Regions from separate parts of the Agathobaculum sp. TL06 genome, predicted to be linked through region 3. Evidence: predicted binding sites of a transcription regulator. Region 3 holds the regulator's gene; each other region holds the start of a gene.

The links. The regulator CtsR, encoded in region 3, represses protease genes until heat stress. The targets are predictions, from matches to a motif close to AAGGTCAANNAAGGTCAAAT.
Region 1: the regulator CtsR is predicted to act here: its motif matches at 2,276-2,295, upstream of ACYQ3S_RS13515 (cysteine-rich VLP domain-containing protein).
Region 2: the regulator CtsR is predicted to act here: its motif matches at 5,352-5,371, upstream of ACYQ3S_RS08810 (cysteine-rich VLP domain-containing protein).

What each region holds. Positions count from the first base shown of each region.
Region 1 is NZ_BAAGGY010000026.1:68-4,519, reverse strand. Features, by position in the region: gene ACYQ3S_RS13530 (hypothetical protein) at 1-69, opposite strand, end outside; gene mobV (MobV family relaxase) at 128-1,066, opposite strand; gene ACYQ3S_RS13520 (replication initiator protein A) at 1,249-1,644, opposite strand; gene ACYQ3S_RS13515 (cysteine-rich VLP domain-containing protein) at 1,756-2,169, opposite strand; gene ACYQ3S_RS13510 (P-loop nucleotide/nucleoside kinase family protein) at 2,550-3,095, shown strand; gene ACYQ3S_RS13505 (helix-turn-helix domain-containing protein) at 3,133-3,933, shown strand; partial or broken gene ACYQ3S_RS13500 (GNAT family N-acetyltransferase) at 3,959-4,396, shown strand.
Region 2 is NZ_BAAGGY010000012.1:65,488-72,936, forward strand. Features, by position in the region: gene ACYQ3S_RS08775 (ABC-F family ATP-binding cassette domain-containing protein) at 1-1,007, opposite strand, end outside; gene ACYQ3S_RS08780 (helix-turn-helix domain-containing protein) at 1,219-1,356, shown strand; gene ACYQ3S_RS08785 (hypothetical protein) at 1,596-2,021, shown strand; gene ACYQ3S_RS08790 (aminoglycoside 6-adenylyltransferase AadE) at 1,970-2,836, opposite strand; gene ACYQ3S_RS08795 (hypothetical protein) at 3,010-3,525, opposite strand; gene ACYQ3S_RS08800 (helix-turn-helix domain-containing protein) at 3,562-4,362, opposite strand; gene mtnN (5'-methylthioadenosine/S-adenosylhomocysteine nucleosidase) at 4,406-5,101, opposite strand; gene ACYQ3S_RS08810 (cysteine-rich VLP domain-containing protein) at 5,583-5,996, shown strand; gene ACYQ3S_RS08815 (replication initiator protein A) at 6,108-6,503, shown strand; gene mobV (MobV family relaxase) at 6,687-7,449, shown strand, end outside.
Region 3 is NZ_BAAGGY010000034.1:2,835-10,283, reverse strand. Features, by position in the region: gene ACYQ3S_RS14750 (arsenate reductase family protein) at 1-95, opposite strand, end outside; gene ACYQ3S_RS14745 (hypothetical protein) at 96-938, opposite strand; gene ACYQ3S_RS14740 (cation:proton antiporter) at 1,080-2,306, opposite strand; gene ACYQ3S_RS14735 (hypothetical protein) at 2,447-2,911, opposite strand; gene ACYQ3S_RS14730 (ArsB/NhaD family transporter) at 2,936-4,204, opposite strand; gene ACYQ3S_RS14725 (DUF362 domain-containing protein) at 4,524-4,694, opposite strand; gene ACYQ3S_RS14720 (CtsR family transcriptional regulator) at 5,006-5,461, shown strand; gene ACYQ3S_RS14715 (UvrB/UvrC motif-containing protein) at 5,515-6,060, shown strand; gene ACYQ3S_RS14710 (ATP--guanido phosphotransferase) at 6,057-7,058, shown strand; gene ACYQ3S_RS14705 (ATP-dependent Clp protease ATP-binding subunit) at 7,110-7,449, shown strand, end outside.

The sequences.
Region 1 (4,452 bases), on a different contig from region 3:
GCCGTTCTCGTCAGTAATGACCTGCCCGGTGTGTATTGTATCAATAATGTCGCTTTCGCTTTTTACCATCCAGTGTCCTCCGTATGATTATTTTTCATCATGCAGCTTGAATTTCTGTTCATAGCGTTTACCTCCCTCTTGTTCGCTGCTGCCGTTTCAGCTCCGCCAGCACTTCCGGCGGGATACGGTCAACCAGCCGCTGTAAATTGTCCAGTTCGCTTTTCAGCTTTGCCCGTTCCATCGTATCTTTCATCTTTCCTTTTTCGCTGGCCTTTGCCCTTGCTTCCAACTTCTCATTCTCCGCCAGCAGGTCATTGATTGTGACCTTGTACTTTTTCAACTGCCCGGAGAAATTCTCCATCTGCGGGAACCACTTTTTCAGCATGGAGAGGGCTTCCTCTTTTTTCTTTCCGGCGTTCAGCGGGTTAATGCCGTCCAGTGTGGCTTCAATGGCTCTTGCCTGCCGGGAGAGGGAAACCGCCTGTTTGAAAAGCCGGGTGGGGATATGCTTCCGGCCTGTCCTGCTGGCGCTCTCCCCACGCTCCAAGTCAGGATATTTCTCCACCATATAGGCGTGAAAATCGTCCTGCCACTTCGTCAGGTTTGCCCGGTTGCCGATAATCTCCTTTGCACACAGGCGGTTGTCCTTTGTCAGCGGAACAAAGGTCAAATGCAGGTGGGGCGTTTTCTCGTCCATGTGTACCACCGCCGACACGATATTTTCCCGTCCTACCCGGCCAATGAGGAAGTCCGCCGCCCTCTGGAAAAACGCCTGTATCTCCTTTGGGGATTTCCCCTTGAAAAACTCCGGGCTGGCAGTTACCAGCGTATCGACAAACCGTGTGCTGTCCTTGCGGGTTCGGCACCCGGCCTGCTCAATCCGGCTCTGAATGAAGTGGTAATAGCGTCCCTCCGGCTTGACGATATGGAAGTTGTATTTGCTCCGGCTTGTGTCAATGTCGGGATTGCTGGCATACTGTTCTTTCTGTCTTTCGTGATGGGCTTCCAGCGGCCTTGCCGGGTTGCCCTTGTGCTTCTCAAACCGTAAAATTGCGTGTTGTGCCATTCTGCTCCTTTCCCCATTCCTTTCCTATCCGGGGTTTTCCACAGGGAAAATCCCGCAGAAAATAGCTCGGATAGGATTGGAATGGATAGAATATAAATCAGTCTTTTTATCTTTGTATTTCTATATACCGTCCGGTTTTCGTACGTCTCAGGAGTGATTTCCGTACTTCATGGGTACGGTTTTCAGTCCTCCGGTGTACCAGAACGGGATTTCTTAAAGTCGGTGTTTGGAACCGCTTCATAGGATTTTGGGAAAATGCGGTTGGGTTTTCCACAGCCCTGCTTCTGGATCTCCACCAGTCCGGCGTATTGCAGTTCCCGCAGGGTATTCACCGCTTTCTGCCGCCCACAATGGAGCAGTGTGACCACTTCACAGATAGGGTAATACAGGAAAATCCGTCCGCAGTCATCCGCCCACCCATTCTTGCGGGATAACTCTGTCCGGCGCAGGATAAAGGCGTACAGAACCTTTGCCTCGTTGGACAGGGGCTTGAATGTGGGGGCTTCAAAGAGAAAATTCGGGAGCCGGGTGAAGCTGAACGCCTTTTCCGGCTGGTGGATATAGATGGTATTTGTCATAGTTCGTTTTGTGGACGGTTAGAAGCCCGTTTTCCGGGGCGGGCGATACTTTATACCACCTGCCCCGGTTTGGGGCTTGCAAAGCCTGATAAATCAAGGCTTTTTTCGCTCCTAACTGTCCACAGCAGACCTCCTTTTCCGTTCACTTTCTGTTTTCTGCCGCCTGTGAACTCTGGCGGCACAGCCGGGGCAGTATTTTGCCCGGTTGGATTTGGGGACGAACACACCGCCGCAGACCGCACAGCGTTTCAAGTCCTTATCCCGGAAAATTTCCGCTTCCAGCGTCCCGTCCAGCGGCAAGACCGCCCAGCGGAACCACTTACAGCAGACCGAGAAAGAAATCGTCTGCGGGCAGGTGCAGGTGTCCCCATCGTCAAGGGCAATGCAGTTGCCGTCCTCACAGCAACAGCACTCCCGGCGTATCAGGGCGCTTGCCCGTTTCCGCTGCGCCGGGGTCATGCGGTAAAGGGAACCGTCCGGCCTGCATTCCAGCGGCGGCAAGTCTTTGTAGGGATTATTTTTCATGCGTTCCCTCCGTTTTGCTTTCCGCTGCCGTTCTCCCCGAAAAGGCTTCCTGCCCCATTCCTGCGGCGTGTTCCGGCGTTGGCACGCTCACCATAACTTCGGGACAACTTGTCCCAAAGTGACCTCTGGACAAAGTGTCCAGAAGTCGGCTCCTTGCGGTGCTTCCCCAGCCGGGGGTATTCCTTTTCGGACGGTCATTCGGTTTTCAAGGTGCTGTCCATCGATGAACTAACCTAAGTCTACACCGAAATGACCGCCCGTCCCGTATATCCGAAAGGTGGGAAATCTGCCTGAAAATCCCCCCATTTCCACGCTCTCGGAATTGTGGTAGAATGGAAGAAACTGAACAGTAAATTTGAAGTTGTGGAGGTAACACATAGATGGATCAAGGTAGAATTATTGTAATCACAGGTTCGCCGGGGACGGGGAAAACTACAACGGCATCTACTGTTGCAAAAGAATCGGATTTGGAAAAATCTGTGCATATGCACACAGATGACTTTTATCATTATTTGAGTAAAGGGGCAATACCACCATATTTGCCAGAATCAAATGAGCAAAATTTGATTGTCATTGAAGCATTTTTAGAAGCCGCGAAGCGATATGCTCGTGGTGGATATGATGTAATTGTAGATGGTATTGTAGGACCGTGGTTTTTAGAGCCGTGGCTCAACATTGTTCAAGAGCATTATGAAGTACACTATATCGTTTTAAGAGCAAGTAAAGAAGAAACTATGAAGAGAGCTATCAAACGCTCAAAGTTAGACAGAGAAACAAATATTGAATTAGTTGAAACGATGTGGGAACAATTTTCCAATTTAGGAATCTATGAATCAAATGTTATTGATACAACTACGCACTCAGTCAAAGATACTGTATCAGCAGTAAAAGAAAAAATTGTAAGGGGTACTGCTTTACTGCTTTAGGCAATTCCAGTTTGTCGAGCAGACAAGGAGGGAGAACATGGAACTATCCATACAAGAACGCCTGAAAGACCTGCGTGTGGAGCGTGGCCTGACGCTGGAGCAGCTTGCGGAAGAAACCCATCTCTCCAAGTCTGCGTTAGGCAGCTATGAGGGGGACAAGTTCAAGGACATCAGCCACTATGCCCTTATCCAGCTGGCAAAGTTTTACGAAGTGTCCGTTGATTATCTGCTGTGCCGTTCTGAAACAAAAAATCACCCAAACGCCGATCTTGCAGACCTGCGTTTGAGTGATGATATGATTGAATTTTTGAAAAGCAGGCTGGTGGATAATGCCCTCCTGTGTGAACTGGCGACGCACCCGGATTTTCCCCGGCTCATGGCTGACCTTGAAATCTATGTAAACGGCATAGCGGCAAAGCAGGTACAGGGGGCAAACGCCATTGTGGACGCTGTGAGCGCAACTATTATGAAGCAGCACAATCCCGGTCTGACCGACCCGCAGTTAAGGCAGCTGATCGCCGCCCACATTGACGATGACAGCTTTTGCCGCCATGTGATACAGCAGGATATAAACAAGATAGCCCTTGACCTGCGGAAAGCCCACAAGGACGATTTTTTCAGTGTCCCGGAGGACAATCCTCTGGAAGATTTCTTGCAGACCGCCGAAGAAGCCGCCAGCCCAAACAGCGACCCGGAACAGGCTGCGATGGCCTTTATCTGCAAGCGGCTCAAACTGAACTATGGGAAGCTGTCGGAGGAGGAAAAGAAATGGCTGAAAAGGATTGCACAGAAGTCGGACTTGCTGAAAAATCCAAACCCGCAGCGGGGAAGAAAATGAGAAATTAGATATGCAAAAAGGAAAAATGAGATTCATTGAAGTAGAAACCAAAAACAGGACGGCGGATTTCATAAATCGGCTGCTGACGGTATGGGAAAGTTCTGTAAGAGCAACACACCTGTTTCTGTCGGACAGTGAAATCAAAAAGATAAAAGAATATGTACCGCAGGCGCTCGCTGGAATTGCGCATTTGATGATCGCAGAAGATGATAGGGGCTGCCCCGGGGCTTTTATGGGGATCAAGGACGGCACCTTGGAAATGCTGTTCATTTCCCCGGAAGAAAGAGGAAAGGGGCTCGGAAAGCGCCTGCTCCAATATGGGATTAAAACCTATGCCGTAGAGCGGGTGGCTGTGAATGAGCAAAACCCACAGGCCAAGGGCTTTTATGAACACATGGGCTTTCAGGTTTATAAAAGGACAGACCTTGACGAACAGGGCAATCCTTATCCGCTTTTATACATGATCCCTAAAGCGTCCAGGACGGAGGCGGTCTGCGAAAGCTTGCTGTCCGTGATGTC
Region 2 (7,449 bases), on a different contig from region 3:
TCATAACTTTTTGTAATATCCCGAACCTTTAATACCTCCTCGGTCTCGTAGTTCGGGTCGCCGAAGGTGACGGTCATCTTTTTGTCCTTTTTCGGGCGGTCGGTGACGGTCATGCGCGCGATGCGCTTTTCGATTGAGGCGGCGCGCTTGGCCAGATGCTCGGTGCCGTGCTCGTGCATGATACGGGCGACCGCTTCCAGCCGCTTTTTCTCGGCCAGCTCGTGCTCGTGGTGCTTGAGCTGTTCCTCGCGGCGGCGTTCGCGCTCGACCGCGTAATAGGAGTAGTTGCCGTTGTAGAACTCGCAGGTGCAGTCGTGAATCTCGATCACACGGTCGCAGCACTGGTCGATGAACCAGCGGTCGTGCGAAATAATCATCACCGTGCCGCGATAGGACTCGAGGTAACTGCCCAGCCAATCGACCGCGTCCATGTCCAGATGGTTGGTCGGCTCGTCCAGCAGCAGGATGTCGGTCTGTTCGAGGATGATGCGCGCCAGGTTGATGCGCGTCTTTTCGCCGCCCGAGAGCAGCGCGAACGGCTGTGCGCGCATGGCCGCGGGGATTTCCAGGCCGTTGCACACACGGTCGATCTCAAAATCACGGTTGTAGCCGCCGAGGAGCTCCAGACGGGTTTCAAGCTGGGCGTAGCGTTTGAGCAGCGAGGCGTCGTCCGGCTTGCGGGCCATCTCGTCGGTCAGCGCGTCCATCGCGGCGGCGACCTCGTCGGATTCGCGGAAGGCCAGGCGCAGCACGTCCTCGACCGTGGATTCCGGCGGGAAATCCGGCATCTGGTCGATCACGCCCGCGTTCTTGCCCGCGCCGAGCGAAACATGCCCCCCGTCATAGGGCAGGCGGCCGGTGAGGATGTTGAGCAGGGTGGTCTTGCCCGCGCCGTTCGCGCCCAGAATGGCGACCTTTTCTCCCTGCTGGATATCAAAGGAAATATCCTGCAGGATGAGGCGGTCGCCGTAATATTTGGTGAGGTTTTGTACGGAAATGTCAGCCACAGCCGCGGCTCCTTTCAAATATCGGGATAAATGGATATATACCGTTTTATTATAGCACAAAAGATAGATAAGGGAAAGCCTCTCCCCTGTATTTTACCGCTTGGCAACGCATCGACGTACCGTAGAACGCCGCCGATACCGCCTGAACTCTGCGTCGGTTGCGCCAAGCTGCCTGATACGGTATACTTTTCCCCAAAAGGAGGATATATCAATGGATGCAACAAAAACAGGCGTTTTTATCGCCGCGGTACGTCGGGAGCGGAACATGACACAGGCGGAGCTGGCAGCCAGGCTGCATGTGACCGATAAGGCGGTCAGCAAGTGGGAACGGGGGGGTTCACTTAGATAAAGATACCACACCAATCCCACGCTGACTTTTGCTCAACCAATACAGCCGGAGGGCTGGATAACAAGAAAAGGCGGTATGCGCCCCGTGGAGGGGTAGCATATCGCCTTTTCTTGTGGGGGTTTCCAAAGGGGGCAACGCCCCCATTTGGCACACGACTTTGCGAAGCAAAGTGTAGTGTGTTATACGCTCTGTCGGCGTTGTCGTGAAAATGCCGTTGCCGCCGGGGAGGGCAAGGGCATTTGAAGCGGCAAGATTTGAAGCGGCAAGAAAACAGGGCTGTGCTTGCGTGGCGTGGAGCCGCAAGCGCAGGTCTGGTTTCATCAGCAGACAGGGCGTATATGAAAGCCCCCGTCCCTCGTCCTACGCTCCGACTTGTGGACAAAGTGTCCCGAAGTTGTGGCCACACTCCCGGAAAAGTAGCAGGACAGCGGGCAACCGTCAAGGCTGAAATGAACGGGGTTACACCCGGCCTTGACCGCCGCCCGCCGCCCCGCTGGATGGGTGGACAAGGCGGCCAATCCCTCAAAGTGCTTGGCCGCGCTCTTTCTGATTTTGAGGTATTCAGTTTTTCAAAATTGAATAATCAAAATAAATTTTTTCGATTGAAAAAATTTTATTTGTTATCATCTTCAATGCCATATTTTTTCTTTTGCCGAATCACATAATTACTGATTTTTTCATCATATAGTGGATACTGGTAATCCAACTGGCATGCCACTTCTGACGAAACCTCCCGGAACAATGCCATACATTGTTCAAAGGATTCCCACATATGGGGATAGGAATCCATATTATAAGTAGACATAAGTCGTTCCCACAATTCCTCTGGGACATATTGCTTCATAAATTTATAGTTTTTTCCCAAACTGAAATGAAATCCCTGTTTGATACCAATCAGCCAGGAAATCATGCGAAGCAATTCTTTTCGTACTATATCATTCATATGGTCAATAGCAAAAAGAATTTCTTTGCGGCATAAGCCCTTTACTACATATGTTGTAGTATTCCAAAATTCATTACAGCAATCGTCAAACATTCTTTGAGTAGGCTTCTGCAAGTGGTAGTCTATATCCGTTGGTATTGGCGGCTTTACGATACGGTTGTCTTTATCCAACAGTAACTTTACCAGTTTATCCCATGTAAAATACTCGTCTATCAGTTCCAGCGGCAGCAAAGTTAAATCTATCTTAACATCATCAGTAAACAGCATTAAATATGAAAATCCCTTTTCTACAGCTGGAAATAATTCCATATCTTCCGGCTTTTGCAGAATCAACCTTTCACCAAATATATCTAGCCATTTATCATCACTTGTGAAGCTGTCCATATCCGTAACAAAAAAAGTAATATCAAAATCCTGAAAATCATCAGGCGGAATATTTGTATTTGTTCTAGATCCTTCCAAAGTAACCATGCGAATGCGTTTGTCTGTTTTTGCAAAATTCAAAACAATATCATAAACTTCCTTTTCTGATCTCATTTTTATCTCCTCCAATTATTGAAATAGGTGTGAAGCCATTTTAGGGCTTTCCCGCCTTGATTACCCTTTAGCAAAGACGGGCGGGACTGTCAACGGCGGCGCATGAAATGCGCCGTTCATCTTGACCGTTGACTGGCTCGGCTGGCTTTGCTATTTTCTCGATGAAAAACAATTTATTCGTATTTATTTCCATCATTGTCATAGTAAGCCACATGAATGGAATACTCTTTTTCTGGGTTTTTAATTGAGATAATATCCATATCATCTGTGTTGTATCTCAATGTATCTTGCACTTGTCCATTTATTGTATAAGTGATTTCAGCATACTCTGTTTTAGCACCATTAAACCAAATTAAATCATACCATTCTCCGTTTATTGCAACGCCACCGACAATAATCTCATCACTATTTCGGTTTGTTGATGTACTAAATTTGTAGTCTCCATTTCCTGTTGGTTCAAAGATAGCAAGTGTAGATTTATTATCTGTACTGTATGCTCCACTCACGATATAACCGCCAAGTTCCAGTTCTTTTGCGATAGTCCATTCATTCCCTTTTGAAATTGCGGTGTTCAATATGCTTTCTCTGCTGGTAATGGTATCTCCTTTGGGAGTTAAACTAAAGAAATATAAAAAAGCGGCAGCAACGCAAATAACAGTCGCTGAAATTATCAGTAACCACTTTTTCATAACCAATACCTCCATATAATCTGATTTATTATTCTCTTACTTGCGTCCCCGCTGCGGCTTTGGATTTTTCAGCAAATCCGATTTCTGTGCAATCTTTTTCAACCACTTCTTTTCTTCCTCTGACAGTTTCCCATAGTTCAGCTTGAGCCGCTTACAGATAAATGCCATAGCCGCCTGCTCCGGGTCGCTGTCCTCTCTGGTGGTTTCCTCTGCGGTCTGCAAAAAATCTTCCAGAGGATTGTCCTCCGGGACGCTGAAAAAATCGTCCTTGTGGGCTTCCCGCAGGTCGAAGGCTATCTTGTTTATGTCCTGCTGTATCACATAGCGGCAAAAGCTGTCATCGTCAATATGGGCGGCGATAAGCTGTCGCAGCTGTGGGTCAGTCAAGCCGGGATTGTGTTGTTTCATAATCGTTGCACTCACAGCGTCCACAATGGCGTTTGCGCTCTGCACCTGCTTTCCCGCTACGCCGTTCACATAGATTTCAAGGTCGGCCATGAGCCGGGGAAAATCCGGGTGGGTCGCCAGTTCACACAAGAGGGAATTGTCCACCCGCCCGCTTTTCAATAGTTCAATCATATCGTCGCTCAAACGCAGGTCTGCAAGATCGGCGTTTGGGTGATTTTTTGTTTGGGAACGGCCCAGCAGATAATCAACAGTCACTTCGTAAAACTTTGCTAACTCAATAAGGGCATAGTGGCTGATGTCCTTATACTCGTCCGCTTCATAGCTGCCAAGCGCAGATTTGGAGAGGTGCGTCTGTTCCGCAAGCTGTTCCAGCGTCAAGCCACGCTCCACACGCAGGTCTTTTAGTCGTTCTTGAATAGTTAGGGCCATACTCTCCCCCCCTCTGTCCTCTGTTCTAAAATATCATCCAATCTTACCACGACTTTTTGATTTCTCTTAATAAAGCAACCGTAATATCTTTGGCAATACTTGATGCTTTTGCACAGTTTCCGTCAAAATTATCAACTCCGCTGTGTTTTTCAGTATCGGTCACACACCGAATGGCGATAAACGGTATGTCATTTGCATAGCAGACATGAGCGATACTGGCAGTTTCCATGTCAACCGTCAAGGGAGCAAATTCATCGTTTATTTTTTGCCGGCTCTCATCGGTTATAAACGATTCTCCCGTTACCATACGGCCCCAAACTACCTTTCCAGAAGTTGAAAGCTTGTCAACAGCAGACTTTGACATATCTATCAGCTTTGGGTCTGCCACAAAAAACACAGAATTCATCCACGGATGAAATTCCGTTAAAATGTCTGGCGCTACATCGTGGTAACAAACTTCTGTGGAGATAACTGTATCGAATATTTCAAGTTCTGGCTCCATACCGCCCGCTGTCCCTGAATTGATAATTATATCCACGCAAAATACATCTATCAAAAGCTGAGCGGCTATGGCGGCATTTACTTTGCACACGCCGGAAAACAGGGCGACAACTTCTACACTATCAATCTGTCCAGCATGGAATTTCAGCATAGCTTTTTCCGTTATCTTACAGTTGCTTATCAAGGGCAAAAATGGGGCGAGTTCTTCGTCACCCGCACATAAAATTCCGATTTTCATAGATTATTGTCCTCCTATGGCTTGAAAGCCAATTTTTATGTTTATTTTACCATAATTCCGAGAGCACGGAAATAGCCTGTTTTTTAAGCCGATTTCCTACCTTTCGGATATACGGGACGGGCGGTCATTTAGGTGTAGACTTAGGGTAGTTCATCGATGGACAGCACCTTGAAAACAGAATGACCGTCCAAAAAGGAATACCCCGGCTGGGGAAGCACTGCAAGGAGCCAGCTTCTGGACACTTTGTCCAGAGGTCACTTCGGGACAAGTTGTCCCGAAGTTGCGGGGAGCGTGCCTCGTCGCCGCAAGCTGCGTATCATTCGCTTCCGCCAGAGGGCGAAAGCTCACTCGCTCCGCTGCGGCTCCTCTCCCCACAAAGTCTGACGACTTTGCGGGGGCCCCTGTTGGGAACACGCCGCAGGCATGGGGCAAGAAACCTTTTCGGGGAGAACGGCAACGGAAAGCAAAATGGAGGGAACGCATGAGAGATAACCCCTATAAAGACTTGCCGCCGCTGGAACGCAGGCCGGACGGTTCCCTTTACCGCATGACACCGGCGCAAAGGAAACAGGCGGCCAGCCTGATACGCCAGGAGTGCTGTTGCTGTGAGGACGGCAACTGCATTGTCCTTGATGATGGGGACACCTGCACCTGCCCGCAGACAGTTTCTTTCTCGGTCTGCTGTAAGTGGTTCCGCTGGGCGGTCTTGCCGCTGGACGGGACGCTGGAAGCGGAGATTTTCCGGGATAAGGACTTGAAACGCTGTGTGGTCTGCGGCGGTGTGTTCGTCCCCAAATCCAACCGGGCAAAATACTGCCCCGGCTGTGCCGCCAGAGTTCACAGGCGGCAGAAAACAGAAAGTGAACGGAAAAGGAGGTCTGCTGTGGACAGTTAGGAGCGAAAAAAGCCTTGATTTATTAGGCTCCGCAAGCCCCAAACCGGGGCAGGTGGTATAAAGTATCGCCCGCCCCGGAAAACGGGCTTCTAACCGTCCACAAAACACGATATGACAAACACGATTTACATTCATCAGCCGGAAAAGGCGTTCAGCTTCACCCGGCTCCCGAATTTTCTCTTTGAAGCCCCCACATTCAAGCCCCTGTCTAACGAGGCAAAGGTTCTGTACACCTTTATCCTGCGCCGGACAGAGTTATCCCGCAAGAATGGGTGGGCGGATGACTGCGGACGGATTTTCCTGTATTACCCTATCTGCGAAGTGGTTGACCTGCTCCACTGTGGGCGGCAGAAAGCGGTGAACACCCTGCGGGAACTGCAATACGCCGGACTGGTGGAGATCCAGAAGCAGGGCTGTGGAAAACCCAACCGCATTTTTCCAAAATCCTATGAAGCGGTTCCAAACACCGACTTCAAGAAATCCCGTTCTGGTACGCCGGAGGACTGAAAACCGTACCCTTGAAGTACGGAAACCGCCCCCCTAAAGTACGAAAACCGGACGGTATATAGAAATACAAAGATTAAAATGATTTATTTATATCCATTCCATTCCTATCGTATCAGAGATAATTCTGGCAGGATTTTCCCTGTGGAAAACCCAGGATAGGAAAGGAATGGGGAAAGGAGCAGAATGGCACAACACGCAATTTTGCGGTTTGAGAAGCACAAGGGCAACCCGGCAAGGCCGCTGGAAGCCCATCACGAAAGGCAGAAAGAACAATACGCCAGTAACCCCGACATTGACACAAGCCGGAGCAAATACAATTTCCATATCGTCAAGCCGGAGGGACGCTATTACCACTTCATTCAGAGCCGTATCGAGCAGGCCGGATGCCGAACCCGCAAGGACAGCACACGGTTTGTCGATACGCTGATAACCGCCAGCCCGGAGTTTTTCAAGGGGAAATCTCCAAAGGAGATACAGGCGTTCTTCCAAAGGGCGGCAGATTTCCTCATTGGCCGGGTAGGACGGGAAAATATCGTGTCGGCGGTGGTACACATGGACGAGAAAACGCCCCACCTGCATTTGACCTTTGTTCCGCTGACAAAGGACAACCGCCTGTGTGCAAAGGAGATTATCGGCAACCGGGCAAACCTGACGAAGTGGCAGGACGATTTTCACGCCTATATGGTGGTGAAATATCCCGACTTGGAGCGTGGGGAGAGTGCCAGCAAGACAGGCCGGAAGCATATCCCCACCCGGCTTTTCAAACAGGCGGTTTCCCTCTCCAAACAGGCCAGAGCCATTGAAGCCGCCCTTGACGGCATTAACCCGCTGAACGCCGGAAAGAAAAAAGAGGAAGCCCTCTTCATGCTGAAAAAGTGGTTCCCGCAGATGGAGAACTTCTCCGGGCAGTTGAAAAAGTACAAGGTCACAATCAATGACCTGCTGG
Region 3 (7,449 bases):
TTGATATCACGGAACTGATATTCCACTCCCTTTTCCTCCAGCCACTTCTGCGCCTTCTGGCAGGTGGTGCATTTGGGATAACATACAAACAGCATTCAGGCTACCTCCTTTTCCATTTCCTGCCGTCCGGCGGTCAATACGGAAAGCTCCGCCAGCAGCAGCAGCGCCGCAGCCACGGACAGGCCGCCGCGCAGCACCATTTTTGCAGGCCAGGCCACGCCATGCACTCCCATCAGCCAAGACAGGCCATAGCCCGCCGCATCCGATACCGCCATCGTGACCGCAATCGCGCCAAAGAACGCCAGCATGGCCGGACGCGGTTTCCCGTACAGCAGCCGCGCCAAATGGTAAAACGCCAGCACCAGCAGGATATCGCCCACCAGTCCAAAGCCGAACGACGGGAGCTTGGGGTCCACGCAGGTCATGCGGTAATTGACGAGCAAATGCAGGCAGCTCCACAACAGAGGAACCAGCGTCAACAATGCGGAATGGGACGTCATTTCCACGCCCTGCGCTTTCGCCAGGCCAATGCTGCAAATGCCGGCGAGCACGGTTATGCCCGCGTAGGCAAGCTCCAAGGCCTGCGCCCAGCCGGCCGCATCCTCCTCCACCGTGGTCATCGTGAGATAAAGGTATCCCACGCCGCCCAAAACCAGCAGCAGGCCGGAGATGACCGCCATCATCCGGAAGCCCACGCCCTGCGTACCCAGCAGCTGCTCGAACGGCGTTTTCCGCTCCGCGCGGAGCGGCGCCGCCATGGCCGCATAAGCGGCCGCGCACAGCAGGAAAAAAACAGCGCAGTACCAGACCCATGTGTTGCCGGTCACCGGCAGGCCGTTCCTGCTATCAAAACCGTTCAAAAAATGGAGCGCGCGCGCCACAACGCCGGGTACGCACAACACCACCGCAAGAACGGGCAGAAATTTGGATCGCTTCATTCCATTTCCTCCAGTTTGAACTTTGACATACGCAATAAGTATACCACAATACGGCGGCGTCAGCAAGAAAAGCTGAAAAAACTCCCTTCATGACAGACGGACCTGCAAAAACGAACAGGTCCGTCCGGTTTCCGTATCCGGTCAGTAGTGCTCTGTATTGGGCAGCATTTCCGCCTCTTTGCCCGAAAGCTCGGTATTCGCCGGCGTCTGCCGCCGCATGCCGACCTTGAGCAGAATCGGCGTAATCAGCGTGGTCACAATAACGACCAGCACGATCGGTGGGAACATGTTTGCGTCGATCAGCCCCGCCTGCGCGCCTTTCTGCGCCACGATCAGTGCGACCTCGCCGCGCGACACCATACCCAGCCCGATCGAAACCGCGTCATAGGTCTGGAAGCCCATCATGCGCGCCCCCAGGCCGCAGCCGATGATCTTGCTCAGGATTGCGATCAGCGTCAGGACGACCGCGAACACCACCAGCCGTCCGGTCAGCCCGCCCAGCTCGGTCTTGATACCGATGGAGGCGAAAAACAGCGGCGAGAACATCATATAGCTCAGCACATTGAGCTTACTGGCCGCGTATGCGCGCGTATTGCTGATATTGCACAGGATCAATCCCGCAAAATATGCGCCCGTGATATCCGCGATGCCGAAAAAGCGCTCGGCCACAAAGCTGAGCAGGAAGCAGAACACCAGCGCATAAATGGCCAGCCGTCGGTGATGCCCCCACAGCTTATCCATTTTAATAAACGCCTTGTGCATGACAATGCCGATCAGGCAGAGGAACACGAAAAACGCCGCGATCCGCACAAACACCATCAACGGCTGGACGGTCGGGTCGGTAAAGCCCGTCAGCACGGTCAGCACGATGATGCCGAGGATATCATCGATCACCGCCGCGCCCAGGATGGCCGTACCCACCTTGCTTTTGAGCTTGCCCAGCTCCCGCAGCGTCTCCACCGTGATGGAGACCGAGGTCGCTGTCAGCACCACGCCGGTGAACGCCGCTTTCATCATGTTCTGGGTATCCGCGGGATCATTTTCCAGCAGCAGGTAACAGGCGACGCCGCCGATGAACGGCACAATCACACCGACCAGCGCGATCACAAAGGAGGCCAGACCCGTGGATTTCAGCTCCTCCAGCTCGGTATCCAGACCGGCGCTGAACATCAGGATGATTACGCCGATCTCCGCGGTCTTAATCAGGAAATCGTTCTCCCCCACCAGCCCCAGGCAGCTTGGCCCCAAAATCACACCCGCGACCAGTGCGCCCACCACCTGCGGCATATGGACGCGCTCCGACGTCAGGCCGAATATTTTTGTAAAAAGCAGGATGATTGCAATGGTCAGAAGGAAATCATAGGACATAACGCCCCACCCCTCTCAGTCTAAAAAAATCATATATCTTTCATTATAGCGTTTTTTTCAATTACATCCAGAGTCCCTGTCAAAAAAACAACAAAATAATCACCAAAAAAGCTTCTGCATTTTTGTGCAGAAGCTCCTTTTCACTTTTCCACCTTGGGCGCACGGTCATGGATATCCTTGATCCTGTGCAGGCCGTCCTGTATCGTCTGATAAATGCTGTCCAAGTCCTCCGGCGTAACGTTGCGCTCCAGGAACAGCAGCTCCACCGCATGGGAAAACAGAACCATCGCATTGGTCGTATCGAGAAATTTCGGGAAGTTATGGGAATTCTGGGCGTTGCGGAACTTCTGGATATCCTTCCGGATGAACTCCACAACCTCCTGCGCGCTCGTGAAATCGCCGTGCGAAATCGGATAGGGCGTCACGCGCTGCAGAAAATAGCGGTTGCGCTTGGTCACGTTAAACACATAGGTGACGCACAATTCCTCCGAAAGCTCAAATTTGGCAATATAGAGGATGCCATTCCTGATCTCCTTGATGGAGGACGCGCCGAGCTGGCGCAGGCTGGCATTGATGATATCGCCGGAAAAACTGCTTGTAATCATAAGATCTCCCTCTTTCTCGATCTGTTAATGGAAACGAACCAGCAGGAACGCGGTTGAAATAACGACCGACAGCAGCATCAGCGGGAAGCCAACCTTCAGATAGCTTGCGAACGTGATCGGGTGGCCGTGCTTTGCCGAAATGCCCGAAAGGACAACATTAGCCGACGCGCCGATCAGCGTGCCGTTGCCGCCGAGGCAGGCGCCCAGCGACAGCGCCCACCAGAGCGCCGTTACATCCATGCCTTCCGCCTGCATGGAGAGGATCAGCGGGATCATTGTCGCGACAAAGGGGATATTATCCAGGAACGACGAAAACAACGCTGACCCCCACAAAATCAGGAGCATCAGCAGTATCGCGTTGCCGCCGGTCACAGTGACCAGTGCGTTGCCGAGCGCCGTAATCACACCGGTCTGGACCATGCCGCCGACGACAACGAACAGCCCCGTAAAGAACAGGATGGTGGACCATTCCACGCCCAGCACAATTTCCTCGGTCTCCTGCCGGCCGATCAGCAACAGTATTGTAGCACTTGCCAGCGCGATAATGCAAGAGTCCACGCCCAGGGTGGAATGGAAAACAAAGCCCAGCACCACCAGAACGATCATCACAATGCTTTTAATCATCAGCGGGCGGTCCTTGATCGACTTATTTTCGTCCAGCCGCATGACCGCCGCCATCTTATCCGCTTCCACCGTCATCCGGCGGCCGTACATAAAATAAAAGCAAACACAAACCGCGGCCATGATAAAGAGCACCGCCACGCCGGTATTCATGATGAAATCCGCGAAGCTCAGGCCGGCCTGCGAGCCGATCATGATGTTCGGCGGGTCGCCGATCAGGGTCGCCGTACCGCCGATGTTGGACGCCAATATCTGCGTCAGCAGAAACGGCACCGGATTCAGCCCCAGGATGCCGGTGATCGCAATGGTCATCGGGCCGACCAGCAGCACGGTCGTCACGTTGTCCAGGAACGCGGACAGCACGGCGGTCAGTACCGTAAACAGCAGCATGATCCGCCAGGGATTTCCCTTTGCGATTTTTGCCGCCTTGATCGCCACATATTCAAACAGGCCGGAGTTTCGCACCACCGCAACGAACAGCATCATGCCGATCAGCACGCCGATGGTGTTAAAATCAATATAGCCGACCGCGTCGTCCACCGTAAGTACATGCAGGCACACAAGCAGGACGCCGCCCGCCACCGCCGCCACCGTGCGGTGGATTTTTTCCGTCACGATCGCAGCCATGACCGCCAGAAAAACAACGACAGAAAGGATCTGCATAGTGTCCATTTTCTTACCCCCTTCTTATGCGTCGGTTGTCTTTCCCAGCGCACAGCTCTCAATTTTTATTACGACATATTATAGCGCTGTTTTTCTCCATTTTGCAATGTGTATTTTCCCCTGAATTGCTCGGAATTCGTGTGAAAGTTTGGTCATTTAGTGACAAAGCATACCCCATTTCTTTACGCTTTTTTAACATATCGCCCTTTCGTCCGGTGAAGCGCCCGCGTCTTCCGGCACGCGGCGTCCCCCCTCAGCGCAGACAAGAAAAGACCCCGCTCCATTCGGAGCGGGGTCTTACTTTCGCTTTTAAGTAAGTTAAAAAAACTTAGCCCTGCGAAATCGCGCCTACCGGGCAGGAACCTGCGCAGGAACCGCAATCGATGCAAGCGTCCGCGTTGATCTCGTACTTGCCGTCGCCTTCAGCAATAGCGCCTACCGGACACTCGCCCGCGCAAGAGCCACAGCTAATGCATGCGCCACTGATAACATATGCCATTGGTATTGCACCTCCAAAAGTATTTTACACACTTATTGTAACACAAGATAAGAAAAAATCAACAAAAACAGGTGGTTAGCTATCGGTAACTTTTCACACATATATATAAAAGGCGCAATTATCCAAAAAAGTTAGAAAAAATTTGTTTCAACGAGAAATCCTGAGAAAACCTATTATTTTCCCGTTCTGCTTCTCCACAAAGGTCAAATTTGGTCAGAAAAAATCCTTGCTTTTTCATCGGGCATCTTCTATAATGAAATCAAAGGTCAGGAAAGGTCAAACAAGAACCCCCGACTTAAGGAGTGACCACCATGAAAATGTCAGATATCATCGCCGACTTTATCGGAGAGATGCTGTCGGAGGGCGGCGGCGTGGCGGAGGTGCAGCGCAAAAGCCTGGCAGACCGGTTTTCCTGCGTCCCCAGCCAGATCAATTATGTGATCGAAACGCGCTTCACGCCAGAGCACGGCTACCTGGTCGAAAGCCAGCGCGGCGGCGGCGGCTATATCCGCATCGTCCGCCTGCTGGACGATAAGCAGCGCACACTGCTGGAGGCCGCGCGCGGCATCGGCGGCCGGCTGACGCAGAACGACGCGGCCCGCCTGACGCGGGCGCTGGTTTCCGCCGAGCTGCTCACCCAGCGCGAGGGACAGCTTCTGCTCTCCGCCTGTTCGGACGGCGCACTCGCGGAGGTCGAAAAATCCGACCGCGACCGGCTGCGCGCCGCGATCTTCCGATGCGCCGTGATGGGCGTTGCAACCATCTGAATCCCGTAAAAAAATCCACGATACACCATCCTCTTTGAAAGGAGAAACGACTTATGAAATGCGAAAAATGCGGCAAGAATGAAGCGACCATGTATTATAAGGAAACCATCAACGGCGTCACGCGCGAGATGCACCTGTGTCCGGAATGCGCACAGAAGGAAAACCTTGGCGGCGCGTTTGAAAACGCATTCCAGTCCATGAACCATTTCTGGAGCGACCCGTTCCATTCCTTCCTCGGCGGCGGCTTCGGCAGCCTGTGGAACGATATGCTTGGCGCGGCGGCGCCCGCCTCCACCCTGCTCGGCACCGAGCGCAAATGCCCGACCTGCGGCATGACCGAAAGCGAGCTGCGGCAGACCGGCCGCGTGGGTTGTCCGGATTGCTACAGCACGTTCGCGGATATCCTGAACCCGTATGTGCGCAAGCTCCACGGCGCGGACCGCCATATCGGCGCGGCGCCGGCCGCACCGGAGCAGCCGCAGGCCGATCCGGTCGAAGCCCTGCGCGCGCAGCTCAAGGCGGCGGTGGAAAGCGAGGATTATGAGCAGGCCGCGCGCCTGCGCGACGAGATCCGCAGAATGGAGGGCGAGCAGAAATGAGCCTGTTTGCATTACACGGCGGCTTCACCGGCCTGGCCGCCTCCAGCCGCGTCAGGCTGGCGCGCAACCTCAAGGGGTACCCGTTCCGGCTGACGCCGGCGCAGCACAGCGAGATCGCGGACAAGGTGTTTTCCGCGCTGCGCGGCAACCCCACCATTGGGCCGGAATTCGAAAAAAAGCAGATCATCCCCCGCTCGACCGAAGCGTCCCAGCTCGTCGAAGAGCATCTGATCTCCCCCGAGCTGGCGCAAAACGGCGGATGGCTGATCGTCTCCCGTGATGGCGGCGTGTCCATCATGGTCGGGGAGGAAGACCATCTCCGCTTGCAGGTCATCGGCACGGGCCTGTGTCCCAAGGAGTGCCTGGAAACCGCCAACCGCATCGCGGCGCTGATCGAAGCCGACCTGCCCTTCGCCTATGACGAGCGGCTGGGCTACCTGACCGCCTGCCCGACCAATGTCGGCACCGGCCTGCGCGCCTCCATCATGCTGCATCTGCCCATGCTGACCGCCACCGGCGGCATCAACCAGTTGGCCGGCTATGCCGGCAGCCGCGGGTGCGCGGTGCGCGGCGCCTACGGCGAAGGCTCTAAGGCGGTCGGCGGGTTTTATCAGATTTCCAACCAGGTCACGCTGGGCGCTTCCGCGGCCGAGCTGACCGATAAGCTGGTCGAGACCGCGACCGCGATCATCGACGCGGAAAAGAAGGCGCGCGAACAGGTGCGCAGCCAGAACGAAGCCGCGCTGCGGGACCGCGTCTGCCGCGCCGCCGGCACGCTGCGTTCGGCTTACCTGATCGATACAGGCGAAGCCATCCAGTGTATTTCGGACGTGCTGGTCGGCCTGCAGATGGGTCTGCTGTCCGGCGTGGAGCCGCAGGCACTTTACGGGCTGGAACAGCGCATCCGGCCGGCCATGCTGACCGGCGCGCCGCAGGAGCGCGACCAGAAGCGCGCCGCCCTGCTGCGTGAGACCGCGCAAAGCCTGCGCTTCGCGTGAACTTTCCTTATTCACTTTCCATTTCCCACCCCCTGAAAGGAGTGTTGACTTATGTTTTATCAAAACCGTTTCACCGAACGCGCCCAGAAGGCCCTGACGCTGGCGCAGGAAGCCGCCGGCTCCTTCGGCCACAGTTATATCGGCTCGGAGCATCTGCTGCTCGGCCTGCTGCGTGAGGGCGGCGGCCCTGCCGCCAAAGCGCTTGCCGCGGCGGGCGTAACCGAGGAGGCACTGGTGAAGCAGATCGAGGACCTGTCCGGCCGCGGCGCGCCCGACAGCGCCGCGCCGCAGGGCATGACCCCGCGCACCAAGCGCATCATCGAGCTGTCGCTGCAGTCCGCGGGCCAGATGGGGACCAATTACGTCGGCACCGAGCACCTGCTGCTCGGCA